DNA from 3 places in the Peribacillus sp. NPDC096448 genome. Region 3 is predicted to be linked to each of the others. Evidence: riboswitches for the same ligand, from Rfam matches in the RefSeq annotation. Region 3 holds a riboswitch; each other region holds the start of a gene.

Region 1 (5,173 bases), on a different contig from region 3:
GGCACTCTGTGCAATTCCAAACCGCACCTCCTTGCCTTCCATACTTCCATTCTCTTGAGAAATCCCTATACTCTCTAATGATGGATTTCCATTTTGTTCGCTGAAATACGTAACACCTAAGAATACAAGGAACATTAATCCCATTGCCGAAAAAAGAATCCAACCTATTTTCTTATTTTTTGCCATATATCCAAACGTTAAGGGTAGAGAGGCTGGTATCAAAAACATGGATAAAATCTCTAATATATTTGTGAAACCATTAGGATTCTCAAAGGGATGTGCCGAGTTGACACCAAAGAATCCACCGCCATTTGTCCCTAAATGTTTAATAGACTCCAATGCAGCTACTGGCCCGCGCGCGATATTCTGCTTCGCACCTTCCAAAGTAGTTGCAATCGCCGTGGGATCAAGGGTTTGCGGCACTCCTTGAGATACGAGGACAAGACCGATTAAAATAGATAACGGCAGAAGCACCCGGATGATGGAACGAATTAAATCCACATAAAAATTCCCCATACTGCTCTGGCCGGTCAGACCTCTGAAAAAAGCCATACATAACGAAAGACCGGTAGCCGGTGTCGTGAACATCAAAAACATAATGACGACCATTTGTGATAAATAAGAAAGTCCCGATTCCCCGCTGTAGTGCTGCAAATTGGTATTGGTAAGGAAGCTTACAGCAGTATTGAATGCCAATAATGGATCCATGTTGTCTATCTTACTTGGGTTACCCGGTAAGATCCCCTGAAAGCGTATTATAATATACGAAATAATAAACATGACTAAGTTACTCAAAAGCAGTGCTTTTGCATATTGCTTCCAATTCATGTCACCGGTATGAATACCTGATAGTTTATAAATGCCCCGTTCTATCCCACCAAATATCCGATCTTGTTTTGTTGTTTCAAGGGAATAAACATTTGCTAAGTATTTGGCCAGTGGTATGGCCAGGAAAATGACCAGTGCCAATACCAGACCCATTTGTAAAAAATCCATTTGCATTTCCTCCGTTTTGTAGCTATTAATATTTTTCCGGGTAAATTAGAGCATGAATTAAATACAACGAAAGTGCTCCAACAATAAATAATAAAAGCATGTTTCTACTCTCCCTTTTCTTCTATAACTTTGTTACAAAAATGGATAAATCCAAAAAATAACAAGAATGAAAAAGCTGTAAGTGAAACTGATAAAAGATCCATTAACGTCTCTCCTTCCAAACTGTAAATATGTTAAACAATTACAATGACTCACCCCCTTAGAGTTTCTTAAAGAAACTAGGTTCCACTTGCTAGCAGCCAGTTATAGCTGTAACATTCTGGTTTACTGAAGATGACAAAATCGGCTCCCATTTTTTTATATAGACTAGAATATTGTTGGTCATGAGTGACAACAAACAACCTATAAGATTTGAACTCTGAAAATAGTCTCACAAGATTAATTCCATCAAACAGAGAATTAGGGAATAGATAAACACAGTTACCTTGCTCTGATTTATGAACCATTATTCCATCACATATCTTCAGGTTTCTTGTAGGCCTAAACCATTCTTCATCATAGTCAACAGTTTCTACATTACTTGTATCCGTGTGGGTGGCCCCTATACTTTCCTTTACAGAAATAAATAATTTTCCTTTTCCAACAAGCAGTACTTTTCCCATACGATTCACCCCATTTGTACTTTCTCTTATTAATTTCAATCTGCATTCTTTCTGGGGAAGAAAAGCCTGCCAGTTGAAAACATAAAAAATAGACCAATGCTTACTCTTTCCCCATGTATGCAGCCATGCAGTAGCTATCCATACTCCAGCGTTAATCAATACGATTCACACATCGGTTATTGGATGCATTGCAAAGCAAACATATAAAATTGGAGAAAAAGTACTCATTGGTCTACTTAACGCCTAGCCAGCATGCGCTTCCTTTGCGTTCTGTCTTCCATGATCCTTTTTCATATGAAAATAGGCAAATTAAAAAGACCTACTTTATCATTCAAGTTGCCTTTTGCCGTTTTTACACAACAAAAAAGCCCCATGATTAAGGCGGTCTTATGACCTCCTTCGCTTTAGCCGACGAAGTTAGCTGACGGGTAGGATGGCGAAAGAGTCTCTCATCCCTTCTGCAAATGCAGAATTAACCCCAAAAAATTGGTTCCTCCGTTCCTGATTACTCAGGACTAAGCCGATTTACAATTGTTGGTGTTGAATATGATGTTATTTTATGCTCGTTAACTACTCCTTGTAAATTGTCATTTTGGGTTGAATAAGATCATTTTTCATACTTATCTTAATATATGCTCCTTATTCCTAATGTTTCCTTATGATATCACTTATTTTTCCGGTTAAAAAACTATTTTTCTTTATAAATCTTACTAATTCAAGTTATGAATTATTTTTTCGAAAGTGATTGACAAGAACTCAAATCGGACATTATGATAAGTTGCATAAATTTGGAGAAAAGCAGGGGAGACAATATGGTAAATTCCAAAAAGAAACTAGAGGCTGAAATAAGTGGAGCCTTTATAACTTTTCAGCGAGAACTAATGGGCCGGGGCCCTCAAGAGGCGAAAACATACATTGTACAGGATATGATCATTACCCGTTTTAAGGGAGTGCTGACTGTGGAAGAAAAACACCTTGTTTCCCAAGATACCGGGCGGAAGCTTGTCAAAGAAATGAGGCAAGTGTTAAGGGAAATGTACAGTAAAGATTTTGAGGAGATTGTGAAACGGCTGACAAAATGCAACGTTCTTTCCAGTCATAGTGATATCAGCACGAAAATGGAGGAAAGACTAGAAGTGTTTATTGTAGATAGAGACCTCGAGAAATTCTTAGAATCCAAGAAATAATATTGATTCTTTCTCTTCCCTCTTTCTGTTCCTTTATCGAACTTAATGTAAATGGACTGCCCTTAACAGAAACTTTTAAAAATGAAATTGGCCACCCAGGAAGTGGTGCTGCTAAAGGGGAAAAAGAAATTATTAAACAGAAAGAGAAGCGGAAAAAGCAGATAAAAAGGCTTCATTGCTCGACATTTTGGAAAGTGAACAATGAAGCAATGCTCTTTTTCTGTTAATTGAGATTCCGAGATGCCCCTGTTCTTCGCAATGTCTGACAATGCAAATCTCCTTTAGCATACAGATCCTCCCACATAAGTAGTCAATACTAGTTTCTATATTTGTCTGTAATTTTCCTTCTGCAACTAACCTGACCCTTTAGTTCCATAAGAAAAAGGCCGCCGCAGCACCCCCTCTTATTAAAGTAAAGCACCCATTAGTTTAAGTATAAACCTTCACACTCTCAATAAGGTAACCCGTATTGGACATTTAAGCTAAACATGCAAGAACGTTGAAAGAGAAACTTCCTAAGACGAGAAAATAGGAATTGACAATCACCTTGTGAAAGCTTTATGTAGAGCCCTAGAAGCTTTGGTTAAGTAGTTATTATCTAATTCGAAACCAATAAAGCTCCGATTTAGATTTATAGCAGCTTGTCCTGTTGACCCTGAACCCATAAAACAATCTAATACTGTTTCACCTTTATTAGAATGAGTTGCAATTATTTTTTCGAGAACATCAACTTTCTTTTGACAAGGGTGAAATCTCACTTTTCCACTAACTATAGGTGCTTCATAAGAAGCCCTATCATAATAAGAATTAAACGTTCTTTTTGTGCCTTTAGTATAGGAAATAAAATATTCCCATGAGTTTGAAAAATAATTGGCTTTCGCATTAATGAGGAAAGGATTCGTTTTTTCCCAAATTCCTATTCTTTTTTGTTTCAACTTCAGCTTATCTGCAACTTTTGATATATCAGTTATTTTAAAAATATCGTAAAAAATAACCATTGTTCCACCTGGAACTAGTACTCTTTTAAATTCTTGTAATAGGGAAAACCAATTTAAACTATTCTCTTCTCCCATTCACCAAATTCTATTGAAATTGAGCCATATTTTTTTGGTCACCACCGCCACTTTTAAAATTCGTCTTTCTAGAAATAAAATATGGCGGATCCGTACATATTAAATGAATAGAATTACTTTCAATTTTTTTTATTTCATTAAAGACATCGCCATTTATTAATTTTAATTCTCCTGCTGATTTACTTACAGTCATTTTATTTATCCCCAAACTAGATTTAATTCTCTTAGTTGCCTAAGGTGTTTGAATTAAATTCTTTTGGTCTTAAAAAAAACAAGAGTATAAGTAAGTTTTTCATAAATTATTTCTCTCAGGAATTTTCTAAAACAAATAAATAGCATTAAACTTTTCTCATTCTGATTTAAAACAAATATAGCACATTGAAAAAAACAGTCTTTTTTTACCGGGCAATTTTTCGCGGTAAAAAAAGGAGCTGTCGTAATGACAATTTGGTGTGCCTTTCTTGAGTCCAGCTGTTCCTTATCGCTTAAGTGAGTGGAAAGACCTGATGGTTCGCATGCCACTTATGGTGATGAAACGCCGTCCAAAGATGATGCATACAAAAAACCCCATACGTAAAGGATAACCTATCGGTGAAAAGGTGGTTAAAGAATGATTCTCAGTCCGAAAGACAAAATTACAACTACTCAAGCAGCTGTCATTGTCATCAACTTTATACTCGGTACAGGATTACTCACCCTACCCAGAGTATCTGTGGAAAAGGTACACACACCAGATGTATGGATAAGCGTTATTATAGGCGGATTTATCGCGATTATCGCGGGAGTGATTATGGTCAAATTAAGCCAGCAGTTTCCCGAAAAAACCTTTTTTCAATACATCAATGATATTGTTGGACCTCCATGCGGTGTTGATATGACTACATTTAAATTTTTTACAGTTAGAAGGGAGTGTTGTCATCTCCCAACCTCCCTTCTATTCCTTTTTTTGTCTAGGGCATCCCTTAAAGATTCGCCAAACAAGTTAAAAGCAATCACAACGATAAAGACCATCATCCCCGGATACAGCATCAATGAAGGATTATTTCTAAAAAATGGCTTACTATCATTGATCATCATTCCCCACTCTGCCTCTGGCGGTTTTATGCCAAGACCTAGAAAGGATAGACCAGAAATAGATAAAATAACTCCCCCTATGTCCATAAAGGCTAATACTATAACTTGAGAGATAATGGCAGGTAAAATATGTTTGACGACAATAATGAGCCGTGGTGTTCCACATATTTTGGCTGCTAAG
Region 2 (5,173 bases), on a different contig from region 3:
TTCCTTATTTCTGCAATTGTTCCCAAAATAGGATAAAATATAGGATGATATATCAATTTTTGCAGGAGGACCACTTATGGTGTACCAGGTCAGATTGTTAAAGGGCATTTTAGAGCCTTATCGGAGTCGTTATCAGCTGCAAAATGCAGAGGCAGTCACAAAGCTTGGTGTGAAATTATTATTTTTATATTTTCTTAGTCTTATAGTATTCGCCATTGGGGGATATTTTGGCATTGGTTCAGAATCATTTTCCAAAGAAATCACGAAGATGAGCGCCAATGAATTCGAAGCAGCAAAGTTGCTGATTTTGAGTGGCAATATAATAACAGGAATAATCGACCCTTCCATATACATATTTTTAGCAGCTCTATTCTTTTGGATCGTTACTGATATCCCATATATAAAATTGGTAATCGTTCAAATGATTCTTTTTGGCTTGCAATTAGTTGAAAAAGCATTATTGATTCCCCTATTCGTTTTAATGGATATAGGCAGTGATGCCAACCCTTTTTCATTGGGAATCATCAGTCAGTATTTTCTCAGAAGTGATTATTTCATTCACTTTTTCAGCGAAATCACCATTTTTCAATTTCTTATTATTGCTCTGCAATATTTTTATTTAAAGGAATTTTCAGGACGAAATAATTATTTGATCCTTTTAATGATTGTTCTATTCTATCTGGCCACATGGTTTGTTAAAGCCTTTTTAGGATACATCCAAGTAGGCGTATTTGTATAAGGCGGGTGAAATGAATGAGCGGTAATTGGAAAATAGCAGCGGTCTCCATTGCGTCGATAGTGTTAATAACCGTTAACTTATACCTTATTGAAAAAAAAGAAAGCAAAGTGGAACGGACTGTTTTCGTTGAAAACTGGACTAAGGTAAAAAAAGATACAGTTACGGATACCATCCAAACAAATGGGGTAATTAAACCAGTAGAAGAGTATGATATCTATTTTGATACCCAGAAAAATGATTTTAAGAAATTCCTTGTAAAAGAAGGCGATGCAATTACGGCTGGCTCCTCGTTGTTTGAATATACGACGACCGAACTTGATGCGCTTAAAGCGAATTTGGAAGCGGAGAAAACGGCAGCTGAGGGAGAGATGGCAGGGATTGAGGAATACATAGGGAAGTTGAGGTCTTATCAAGGGACCGTGACCAGTGAAACTGAAAAAGCGGCAATTGATGAATCGGTGGAAAAAAACTTGAATATTGATATAACGACAAGCTCTTCAGATCTTATTAAAAGTAACATTGAGCAAGAAATGTACAAGCAGGAACTAGAAAAAAACAGGTTGAATGAAAAAGTGAGAATGCTTGATGCTAAATTAAGTTCGATTGAGGAGCAGTCCAGTGCGATTGTGACGAAAAGCGAGGCTGATGGTGTAGTTAAAAATATCAATAAAAACCTGAATAATCCCATTATATCCATTGTTTCGACAAATATGGCAATTGAAGGGGATTTCTCCGAAGAGGAAATGAAAAAGGCTGAAGTGGGCATGACTATAAAAGCAAGTTCCTCTGATTCAAAAAAGGCATTGAAAGGAACGATAGGACGTATCCATTCCTATCCCGCTGAAGAGCCGTCTTTAAAAAAAGATAACAGATTTCCATTTCAAGCTTCAATCGAACCGGAAGGCGAAGAAACGGAACCTTTGTTGGTGGGATCGAAAGTGAATCTTACTGTAATAACCAATGAGAAAGCAGGTGTACCCTCCATTCCTATAGAGGCGGTACATTACCAAAAACAGCCTTATATTTACAAGTTGACTAATAAAGGATATGTGGATAAACATTACATTACAAAAGGGCTTAAGGCTGAAGGGAAGCAAGAAATCATAAAGGGACCTTCTGTAGGTGATGTCATCCTGCTGGAGCAGAATGTGGCAGTGAAGAACCATTCTTATTTTATTACACCGATTCAATTTGAAAAAGTGAAAGCTGGAACTTATAAAAAATTCACCTCAAGGGAAAAAGTAAGATATCTGTTACTTGGCATTCTGGAAAAATAACTGCTCCTTTTACAAGAGAGGTGATGTCAAATTAGGTATAAATTATATATCAATATAACTTATTTGAACAAAAATCGGGAAGCGTAATTATAGATACAATAGCCTTTAATACAGAATATTCAGACATATTGAAAGATTTTTTCTAGAATAGATGCGAATAAATATTTACAGATTATCATTTTTAGTATAATATTTTATTATAAGTTAACTCGCTTAATCTTATTCCAAGAACGGGGGACCCAATTTTGTGGATTTTATCCGCTAGGGGTGAATTCAGAAATGAAAGGGCATTTGTGTTTCCAATTCCTAACCCGACAGCTAACCTCGTCAGCGTCTTTAAGGGAACATGTGTGAATATTCACGCCAATAAGAAATCGACACATGAAGTGTCTTTTTTTTCGGCGTAAAGACAGAGTTTTTCAAAAAAAGAAAAATTACTTTCTTTTTATTAGTATCTTGTTTCCCTTACCGAGACAAAAATGTTTTTGCATCAAAGACTTTATGGAAGGTGAGGAAAGTAAATGAAGAAATTCAAATTAAGTTTAGCTAGCCAAATTTTCATTGGTTTAATACTAGGGATTATCGTTGGTGCCATTTTTTATGGTAATGAGTCGGCCCAAAGCTTTTTACAGCCATTCGGAGACATTTTCCTACGAATGATTAAAATGATTGTAGTGCCGATCATCGTATCCAGCCTTATCGTTGCAGTTGCCGGTGTAGGTGATTTGAAAGCGGTTGGTAAACTAGGTGCTAAATCATTATCATACTTTGTTGTCGTAACTATGATAGCGATTGCTGTTGGTTTAATTTCAGCGAATATCATCCAGCCTGGTGCTGGTGTGAATATGAATAACCTGGAACAAACTGATATTTCCACATATGTTGATACAGCAGAAACTAAGCAGCATGAATCATTCGTAGATACACTTGTACACATCGTGCCATCCAATCCAGTTAAAGCCATGGTAGAAGGCGATATGCTAGCGATTATTTTCTTCTCCGTGTTGTTTGGACTAAGTATTGCGGCCATAGGTGAAAAGGGTAAACCAGTATTCCGTTTCTTCCAAGGTGTGGCTGAAGGAATGTTCTACCTAACTAACATGGTCATGAAATTCGCTCCTATCGGTGTATTTGCACTAATCGGTGTGACTATCTCCAAGTTCGGTTTGGAATCTTTAATTCCGTTAGGAAAGTTAGCGCTTTCTGTTTACGGAACAATGATTTTCTTTGTAATTGTCATTCTGGGTGTCATTGCAAAATTTGTAGGATTCAATATCTTTACTTTGATTAAACTTCTAAAAGAGGAATTGATTCTTGCTTTCTCTACTGCAAGTTCAGAAGCAGTTCTTCCGAAAATCATGGAAAAAATGGAGAAAGCGGGATGTCCGAAACATATTGCTACATTTGTTATTCCGACTGGATACTCATTTAACCTTGATGGTTCTACATTATACCAAGCGTTAGCAGCTATCTTCATCGCTCAAATGTACGGAATCGATTTAAGCATGTATGAGCAAATTACGCTAATGCTAGTGTTAATGATCACATCCAAGGGGATTGCGGGTGTACCAGGTGTATCTTTCGTAGTTCTTTTAGCGACATTGGGAACTGTCGGTATTCCTATTGAAGGTTTAGCATTTATTGCCGGTATCGACCGTATTCTTGATATGGGACGTACAGTAGTAAACGTTATTGGTAATTCACTTGCGGCAATCGTTATCTCTAAATGGGAAGGTCAATTCAACCCTCCTTCCAAAAAAGAACTAGAACAACAAGTTTCTTAATACAAAAAATCCAGAGTGACATTTCACTCTGGATTTTTTTTTGAATTAAAAAGCGCTTTCTTATTTTTCTTGATGGCTGTAAGTACCTTCTTGACGCATCTTTTTGCATGTCAAAATACCCCGAAACTCATAAAGCCTTTCATCATGTCCTCCAAACCAAATTATTTCCTCTTGCTCCCAGAAGGTCAGGTGATTTTCGTTTTTATCACGATCATGTGTTGTGAAAATGAAAATACCTTCATTAAAATAAGGTTGAATTGTTTTTAAGCTACGGTCGGTTATTTCGCTGGGGAATCATCAGCATAGCGGCCCCATGAAATGAATTAATGATAAAACCTTTATTGATCAATTATTCCAATTCTATATTTTTTCCTATTGGTTAATATGGATTTTGTTTCATGTTATTTATAAGATGCAGATGTTGATTAATATTGGGGTTATATAACTTACGTGAAACTCCAAAAGTTTGATAAAATAACATTATTGATTGAGAGCTCGGAGGGGGTCAGGTTATGAAGAATGACAGCAATGATATCTTATACATGTATATGCAGGCTTCCGAACGGTTTGTCCTTTTTAATGGACTCAATTTTCGTGAATTCGTCCATTCACTGCCATATAGCTTGGATTCGATCTTATTATTGAAACATCAATTCGATGGTGGGGAATACAATTTGAATGTCCTGCTTGAGAGCGCTTCATCTGAAGCTATTGCGAAGCTCGTTAAAGAAAATGTCCGGGCATATGGAGATTTCTGTTGGGTCGATTTTGAAGAAGCGGAAGGGCTGGATGAATTGGATGGAAGGGAAATAGCGGAGCTTTTATATTTAGGACACGCTAAAACCCATTTGGATCCCCCATTTTTCCGTAAATTGAATAATCAATTTGTGTACCTTGCCCAGGATGATGGCTGGTTCAATAAAATTTATTTTCGTTCTCTTTCGACATATTATATGATGTTAGGAAGCCTGATACCGCTTAAGCTGGAGCCGTTAAAAGTAGAGAGGACGTGGCTTGGAATCAGAAAGAAAAAAGAGCTGACGGCGATTCCTGCAGAAATCATTGCTTCCTTGGTCCATATCCTGGCAGAGGGGCTCGTTTTTTCCTTTCGGGATGTTAAGTATACAAGAACGAAAATTGAGATACCGGCATGGGTCGTAGGGGATCATTTAAACATGGATGAAATGCACGATTACTTTTCGGATAGAGATATTAAGGAGCCCGATGCCTATATTATCTTCAATCGAAAAGAAAAAGTTTGGGAAAGCATTATTAAAAATGCATCATCCTCCTGATTATTTGACATCCTTGAATTTTTTAGGTGTAAGACTTACCGTCTCATGCATAAAAGATAAGAGAGGGCAACGCATAGG
Region 3 (5,173 bases):
TTCGGCAATGGAACGGGAGCTGTAACGAGTTTTCTTTTGAACAGGACTTTTACCTTTAAAAGCGACATAGAATGGCGGCGAGGAGTTGCCCGTTTCTTTTGCGTAATTCTGATTTGTTATTCCGCCGCTTATTCCATAGGCCAAGCCATTGCAGAATCACTGGAAGGAACCGTCCATTTATCCATACAACAAAATTTGGCTGTTCTGATAGGAACGATATTTTATACAGTGCTTAACTATCTTGGGCAGAAATACTTTGTCTTTAAAAAAAGCAATTTGAGACCAATTCAAGAAGGAAGGAATTAATTAGGGTGGATCAGTGGAATAATGCCCCCGATTGGACGGGAATTAAAATGGAATCGGAAAGCGAAATTCTATGCATTTAATGACTATCCAAGCTGGGGCAGATCTGTTTAATTTCGTCCTTCACGTTCTACATGTGGCAATCATTTTAACCTTTTTTGGACCACCTATTGTTCATTGAGCGCTTGATTATTTTCTTTTTAGACGTTTACTTACCTCCTTTCCTACCTTCGAGTCACGTGTTTGCATGACTTATGTAATATATGTCAAGAATAAAACCTCACCTACAAAGAATAATTCTATTTCTGTGTAAAATTTTCATTTACTTTTCCATTTCACGGGAGTATGATAATCAACAGTTTCATATTTCTAAATCGCTTAAACCTTATGGTGCGGGGGACCCGTTATTGGGATTGTTTTTACAATCCAAGGGGTGAATCCTTTAAAAGGTAGGGCTACTCTTAGGTCCGAATCCGACAGCTAACCTCGTAAGCGTTATATGAGAAGGAAGGTGGAGCTTGTTAGACAAAAAAATTGATGTCTACAGGTCTATTTAGCTATGACTTGTAGGCATTTTTGTGTTTCGTCTCGTTTTTTGCTACAGCTGGGAAACATAAACTTATAAATTAAACATGGTGGTGAATTCTTGATGTTATCTGCTATAAAGAGGTTCTTGATTGGGAGACCTTTAAAATCAAATGCACTTGGTGAACAAAAGCTTAACAAAACAAAGGCTTTGGCGATATTATCTTCTGATGCTTTGTCTTCGGTTGCTTATGGACCGGAGCAAATATTGATCGTCCTGATCACGGTCGGTGCTGCGGCTTTCTGGTATTCAATCCCTATCGCGATCGGAGTATTGATCCTGTTAACTGCTTTGATTTTGTCCTACAGACAAATCATTTTCGCTTATCCACATGGCGGGGGAGCTTATGTGGTTTCAAAAAACAATTTAGGTGTCAATCCAGGGTTGATAGCTGGGGGATCCTTATTGGTCGATTATATATTAACTGTCGCGGTAAGTGTTTCTGCTGGTACGGATGCCATCACGTCCGCTTTTCCCGGCCTGCATGATTATAATGTCGTCATAGCCATTATATTCGTCATCTTACTTACAATCTTGAACCTTAGGGGGGTTACGGAATCGGCCTCTGTCTTGGCCTATCCGGTGTACCTATTCGTTTTAGCATTGTTCATCTTGATTGGGGTTGGAATTTACAAGATTTTGACGGGAGGAGTCTCACCGGAATTGCATGCGTCACTTGGGACTCCAGTAGCTGGCATCAGTTTATTTATACTGCTAAGAGCATTTGCATCAGGAAGCTCCGCATTGACAGGAGTCGAAGCGATTTCCAATGCAATCCCGAACTTTAAAGATCCAGCACCGAATAATGCTGCGAAAACATTAATAGCAATGGGTTCCTTACTAGCTGTATTATTTTCAGGAATCGTATTCTTAGCCTATTATTTAAGCATTGTTCCTAGCGCAGAGGTAACGGTCGTCTCCCAGATTGCTGAAGAGATCTTTGGACGGAATTTCATGTATTTCTTCATTCAAGGTACGACTGCATTGATCTTGATACTTGCGGCAAATACTGGCTATTCGGCTTTCCCTCTGCTTGCGGTAAATCTGGCGAAGGATAAATTCATACCAAGGGCGTTTACGATCAGAGGGGACCGTTTAGGGTATTCCAATGGAATTATCATACTTGGACTTGCATCCATCATCTTGATAGTCGCATTTGAAGGACATACGGAAAATCTCATTCCGCTTTATGCGGTAGGTGTATTCATTCCATTTACGTTATCCCAGACCGGGATGATTGTTAAATGGATTCGCGAAAAGCCAAAAGGCTGGATGATGAAATTAACCATTAATTCAATTGGTGCCATAATTAGCTTTATCGTCACGATGATATTCTTTTTAACCAAATTTACTCAGGTTTGGCCGGTTTTGATTTTTTTACCTATCATCATTTTAATTTTTCATCGAATTAGAATGCATTATGAAGCAGTTGGGGACCAACTAAGGATTACAACATGTGAGCCAATCTTACCAATTGAAGGAAATATCATCATTGTACCTGTGGCGGGTATAACTCATGTGGTTGAGAACTCTTTAAATTATGCAAAATCTTTATCCGCACATCAGGTCATTGCCGTTTATGTCGCTTTTGAAAGAGAAGATGAAAAGAAATTCGGAGAAAAGTGGAAAAAATGGCAGCCGGATGTAAGGCTCGTTACACTGAATTCTTATTACAGAAGCATCATTCAGCCACTAACTAAATTTGTGGATACAGTTGAACATAAGGCTAGTGAATCCAATTATAAAGTTACGGTGATCATCCCCCAATTCATTCCGAAGAAGGGCTGGCACAATATACTTCATAACCAATCAAGTTTACTGATTCGCGCTTACTTACTTTATAAAAGAAATGTGGTTGTTACGACAGTGCCATATCATTTGAAGAAGTAAGTTCCATTTCTAAGAAAAGAAGCAAACCTACATAAGGTTTGCCCAGACCGTAGACAAACTCAATGAAAATTGAGTATGTCTACGGTTTTTTATTGGTTTTTAGATTTTGGACGTTGATTTCCACTCCAGGCACTCGCTTTCCGCGGGCGGTCCGGGAGCCTCCTCGGCTTGCGCATGCGGGGTCTCCCCTAGACGCGTTTTTCCCGCAGGAGTCTCGCACCTTCCATTCCAATCAACTAACTTTAGATAGAAACCCTTTTGTCTACAAACTCAGCAAACCTACATAAGGTTTGCCTTTTTTACTAATCTTTATAAAAAAGACAGCAGTAACTTACGCTGTCGATATTTGAGTAACATTCATTACCAACTCATAAATTCACAGTTACTTTGAAGCCCGTACAATAAAAAGGATTTGCAGTAAGATGCAGGGATACTTCCTCTTTTAAAGCTTTAAATTAATGTTAATATAAAACTTTCTGCCATCATCATTATCGGAACGTCGGCTGTTTGGGAAAGTGATTATTTCAAGGTCGGTGGAGATTCGGAAATGGACATGCAACATCATCAACATGGTGGGGAGCTGTGCAATAATATCATCAAAAAGGGCTGCTTCTGCAGCCCTTTTTGTGTTGAACGCTTTTTTGGCGGAACACTTCATAAAATTACCAAGGGTCATTTCAAATAATGCGAACATATTAAAAGAAAACAAAATGAAATATCCTGCTTAGTTTTGTACTTACATATATGGGGGTTGAAAATGGATATATTATTAGCTCTCTTGCCGGCATTGTTCTGGGGAAGCATCGTTTTATTTAATGTGAAACTCGGGGGTGGACCCTATAGTCAAACACTAGGTACAACGATTGGCGCCTTGATTTTTTCAATTGGTGTTTATATTTTTGCAGATATTAAGCTGTCACTTCTGGTGTTTGGAGTCGGAGTCGTATCTGGATTGTTTTGGGCCGTTGGACAAGCTAATCAGCTTAAGAGCATCGATTTAATGGGAGTATCCAAAACGATGCCGATATCAACAGGATTGCAGCTCATTTCAACCACTTTATTCGGGGTCATAGTTTTTAACGAATGGTCTACAATGAAAGCTATTATTTTAGGCGTTTTGGCATTGGTCTTCATTATTATAGGAATCGTCTTGACCTCCTTGGAAGATAAAGAATCGAAAGAGGGCAAGTCGGGAAACTTGAAGAAAGGAATTGTTATTCTCCTCATCTCGACATTCGGTTATTTGGTTTATGTGGTCGTGGCCCGTCTTTTTGATGTTGACGGGTGGTCAGCGTTGTTCCCTCAAGCGATCGGGATGGTGATAGGCGGTCTGTTATTGACTTTTAAACATAAACCATTTAACAAATATACGATTCGCAATATCATTCCGGGATTGATATGGGCTGCAGGGAACATGTTTCTATTCATTTCCCAGCCCCGTGTGGGAGTGGCTACTAGTTTTTCCCTTTCGCAAATGGGCATAGTCATCTCAACTCTTGGCGGGATCTTCATTTTACGTGAAAAGAAAACGAAGCGCCAACTAATTGGAATTGTAATTGGAATTATCTTGATCATCATAGCTGGGATAATGCTTGGATTGGCAAAAAGTTAATTGGAGGATGATTACATGTATACAGATTTAGAAGGTAAGGTCGTTGTTATAACCGGTTCATCCACTGGTTTAGGAAAAGCGATGGCCATTCGCTTTGCTAAGGAAAAGGCAAAGGTCGTGGTTAATTATCGCACTAAATCAGAAGAAGCGGATAGTGTAATGGAAGAAATCAAAACAAATGGCGGGGAAGCCGTTGCAGTAAAAGGCGATGTCACCGTTGAAGAAGATGTTATTAACCTTGTTCAATCAGCGATAAAGAATTTCGGGAAACTCGATATATTCATCAATAATGCAGGAATTGAAAATCCGGTTCCATCTCACGAGATGCCATTAAGCGACTGGAATAGGGTAATCGCTACTAACTTAACGGGAAATTTCTTAGGCTGCCGTGAAGCTATCAAGTATTTTGTCGAGAACGATATTAAAGGGAATGTAATAAATATGTCCAGTGTACATGAGATGATTCCCTGGCCTTTATTCGTTCACTATGCAGCAAGCAAGGGCGGGGTGAAGCTGCTTACGGAAACCCTGGCTCTTGAATATGCACCAAAAGGGATCCGTGTGAACAGCATTGGTCCCGGAGCCATCGCCACGCCAATAAATGCCGACAAGCTTGAAGATCCCGAAAAGAAAAAGGATCTTGAAAGCATGATTCCGATGGGATATATCGGAAAACCTGAAGAAATTGCCGCGGTTGCTGCATGGCTCGCATCTTCAGAGTCCAGTTATGTAACGGGCATCACTCTATTTGCTGACGGAGGAATGACAAAATACCCTTCATT

The links. Region 3 has a riboswitch for cyclic di-AMP ahead of ACIQ0C_RS17720 (APC family permease). Riboswitches for the same ligand answer to the same signal wherever they lie in the genome.
Region 1: it holds a riboswitch for cyclic di-AMP, as region 3 does, so the genes downstream of both, ACIQ0C_RS24070 (hypothetical protein) here and ACIQ0C_RS17720 (APC family permease) in region 3, are expected to answer to the same signal.
Region 2: it holds a riboswitch for cyclic di-AMP, as region 3 does, so the genes downstream of both, ACIQ0C_RS25445 (cation:dicarboxylate symporter family transporter) here and ACIQ0C_RS17720 (APC family permease) in region 3, are expected to answer to the same signal.

The regions. Positions count from the first base shown of each region.
Region 1 is NZ_JBIWEU010000023.1:19,942-25,114, forward strand. It holds gene kdpA (potassium-transporting ATPase subunit KdpA) at 1-996, opposite strand, end outside; gene ACIQ0C_RS24065 (potassium-transporting ATPase subunit F) at 1,022-1,096, opposite strand; gene ACIQ0C_RS24070 (hypothetical protein) at 1,275-1,817, opposite strand; cyclic di-AMP (ydaO/yuaA leader) riboswitch at 2,050-2,190, opposite strand; gene ACIQ0C_RS24075 (Na-translocating system protein MpsC family protein) at 2,471-2,845, shown strand; gene ACIQ0C_RS24080 (DNA-methyltransferase) at 3,388-3,918, opposite strand; gene ACIQ0C_RS24085 (hypothetical protein) at 3,929-4,111, opposite strand; partial or broken gene ACIQ0C_RS24090 (spore germination protein) at 4,365-4,502, shown strand; partial or broken gene ACIQ0C_RS24095 (GerAB/ArcD/ProY family transporter) at 4,529-4,774, shown strand; gene nikC (nickel transporter permease) at 4,834-5,173, opposite strand, start outside.
Region 2 is NZ_JBIWEU010000029.1:6,623-11,795, forward strand. It holds gene ACIQ0C_RS25435 (hypothetical protein) at 77-739, shown strand; gene ACIQ0C_RS25440 (efflux RND transporter periplasmic adaptor subunit) at 754-2,016, shown strand; cyclic di-AMP (ydaO/yuaA leader) riboswitch at 2,217-2,364, shown strand; gene ACIQ0C_RS25445 (cation:dicarboxylate symporter family transporter) at 2,538-3,800, shown strand; gene ACIQ0C_RS25450 (hypothetical protein) at 4,313-5,095, shown strand.
Region 3 is NZ_JBIWEU010000010.1:137,769-142,941, reverse strand. It holds gene ACIQ0C_RS17725 (GtrA family protein) at 1-306, shown strand, start outside; cyclic di-AMP (ydaO/yuaA leader) riboswitch at 669-814, shown strand; gene ACIQ0C_RS17720 (APC family permease) at 953-2,779, shown strand; gene ACIQ0C_RS17715 (hypothetical protein) at 3,222-3,488, opposite strand; gene ACIQ0C_RS17710 (RhaT/GlcU family sugar-proton symporter) at 3,537-4,391, shown strand; gene ACIQ0C_RS17705 (glucose 1-dehydrogenase) at 4,407-5,173, shown strand, end outside.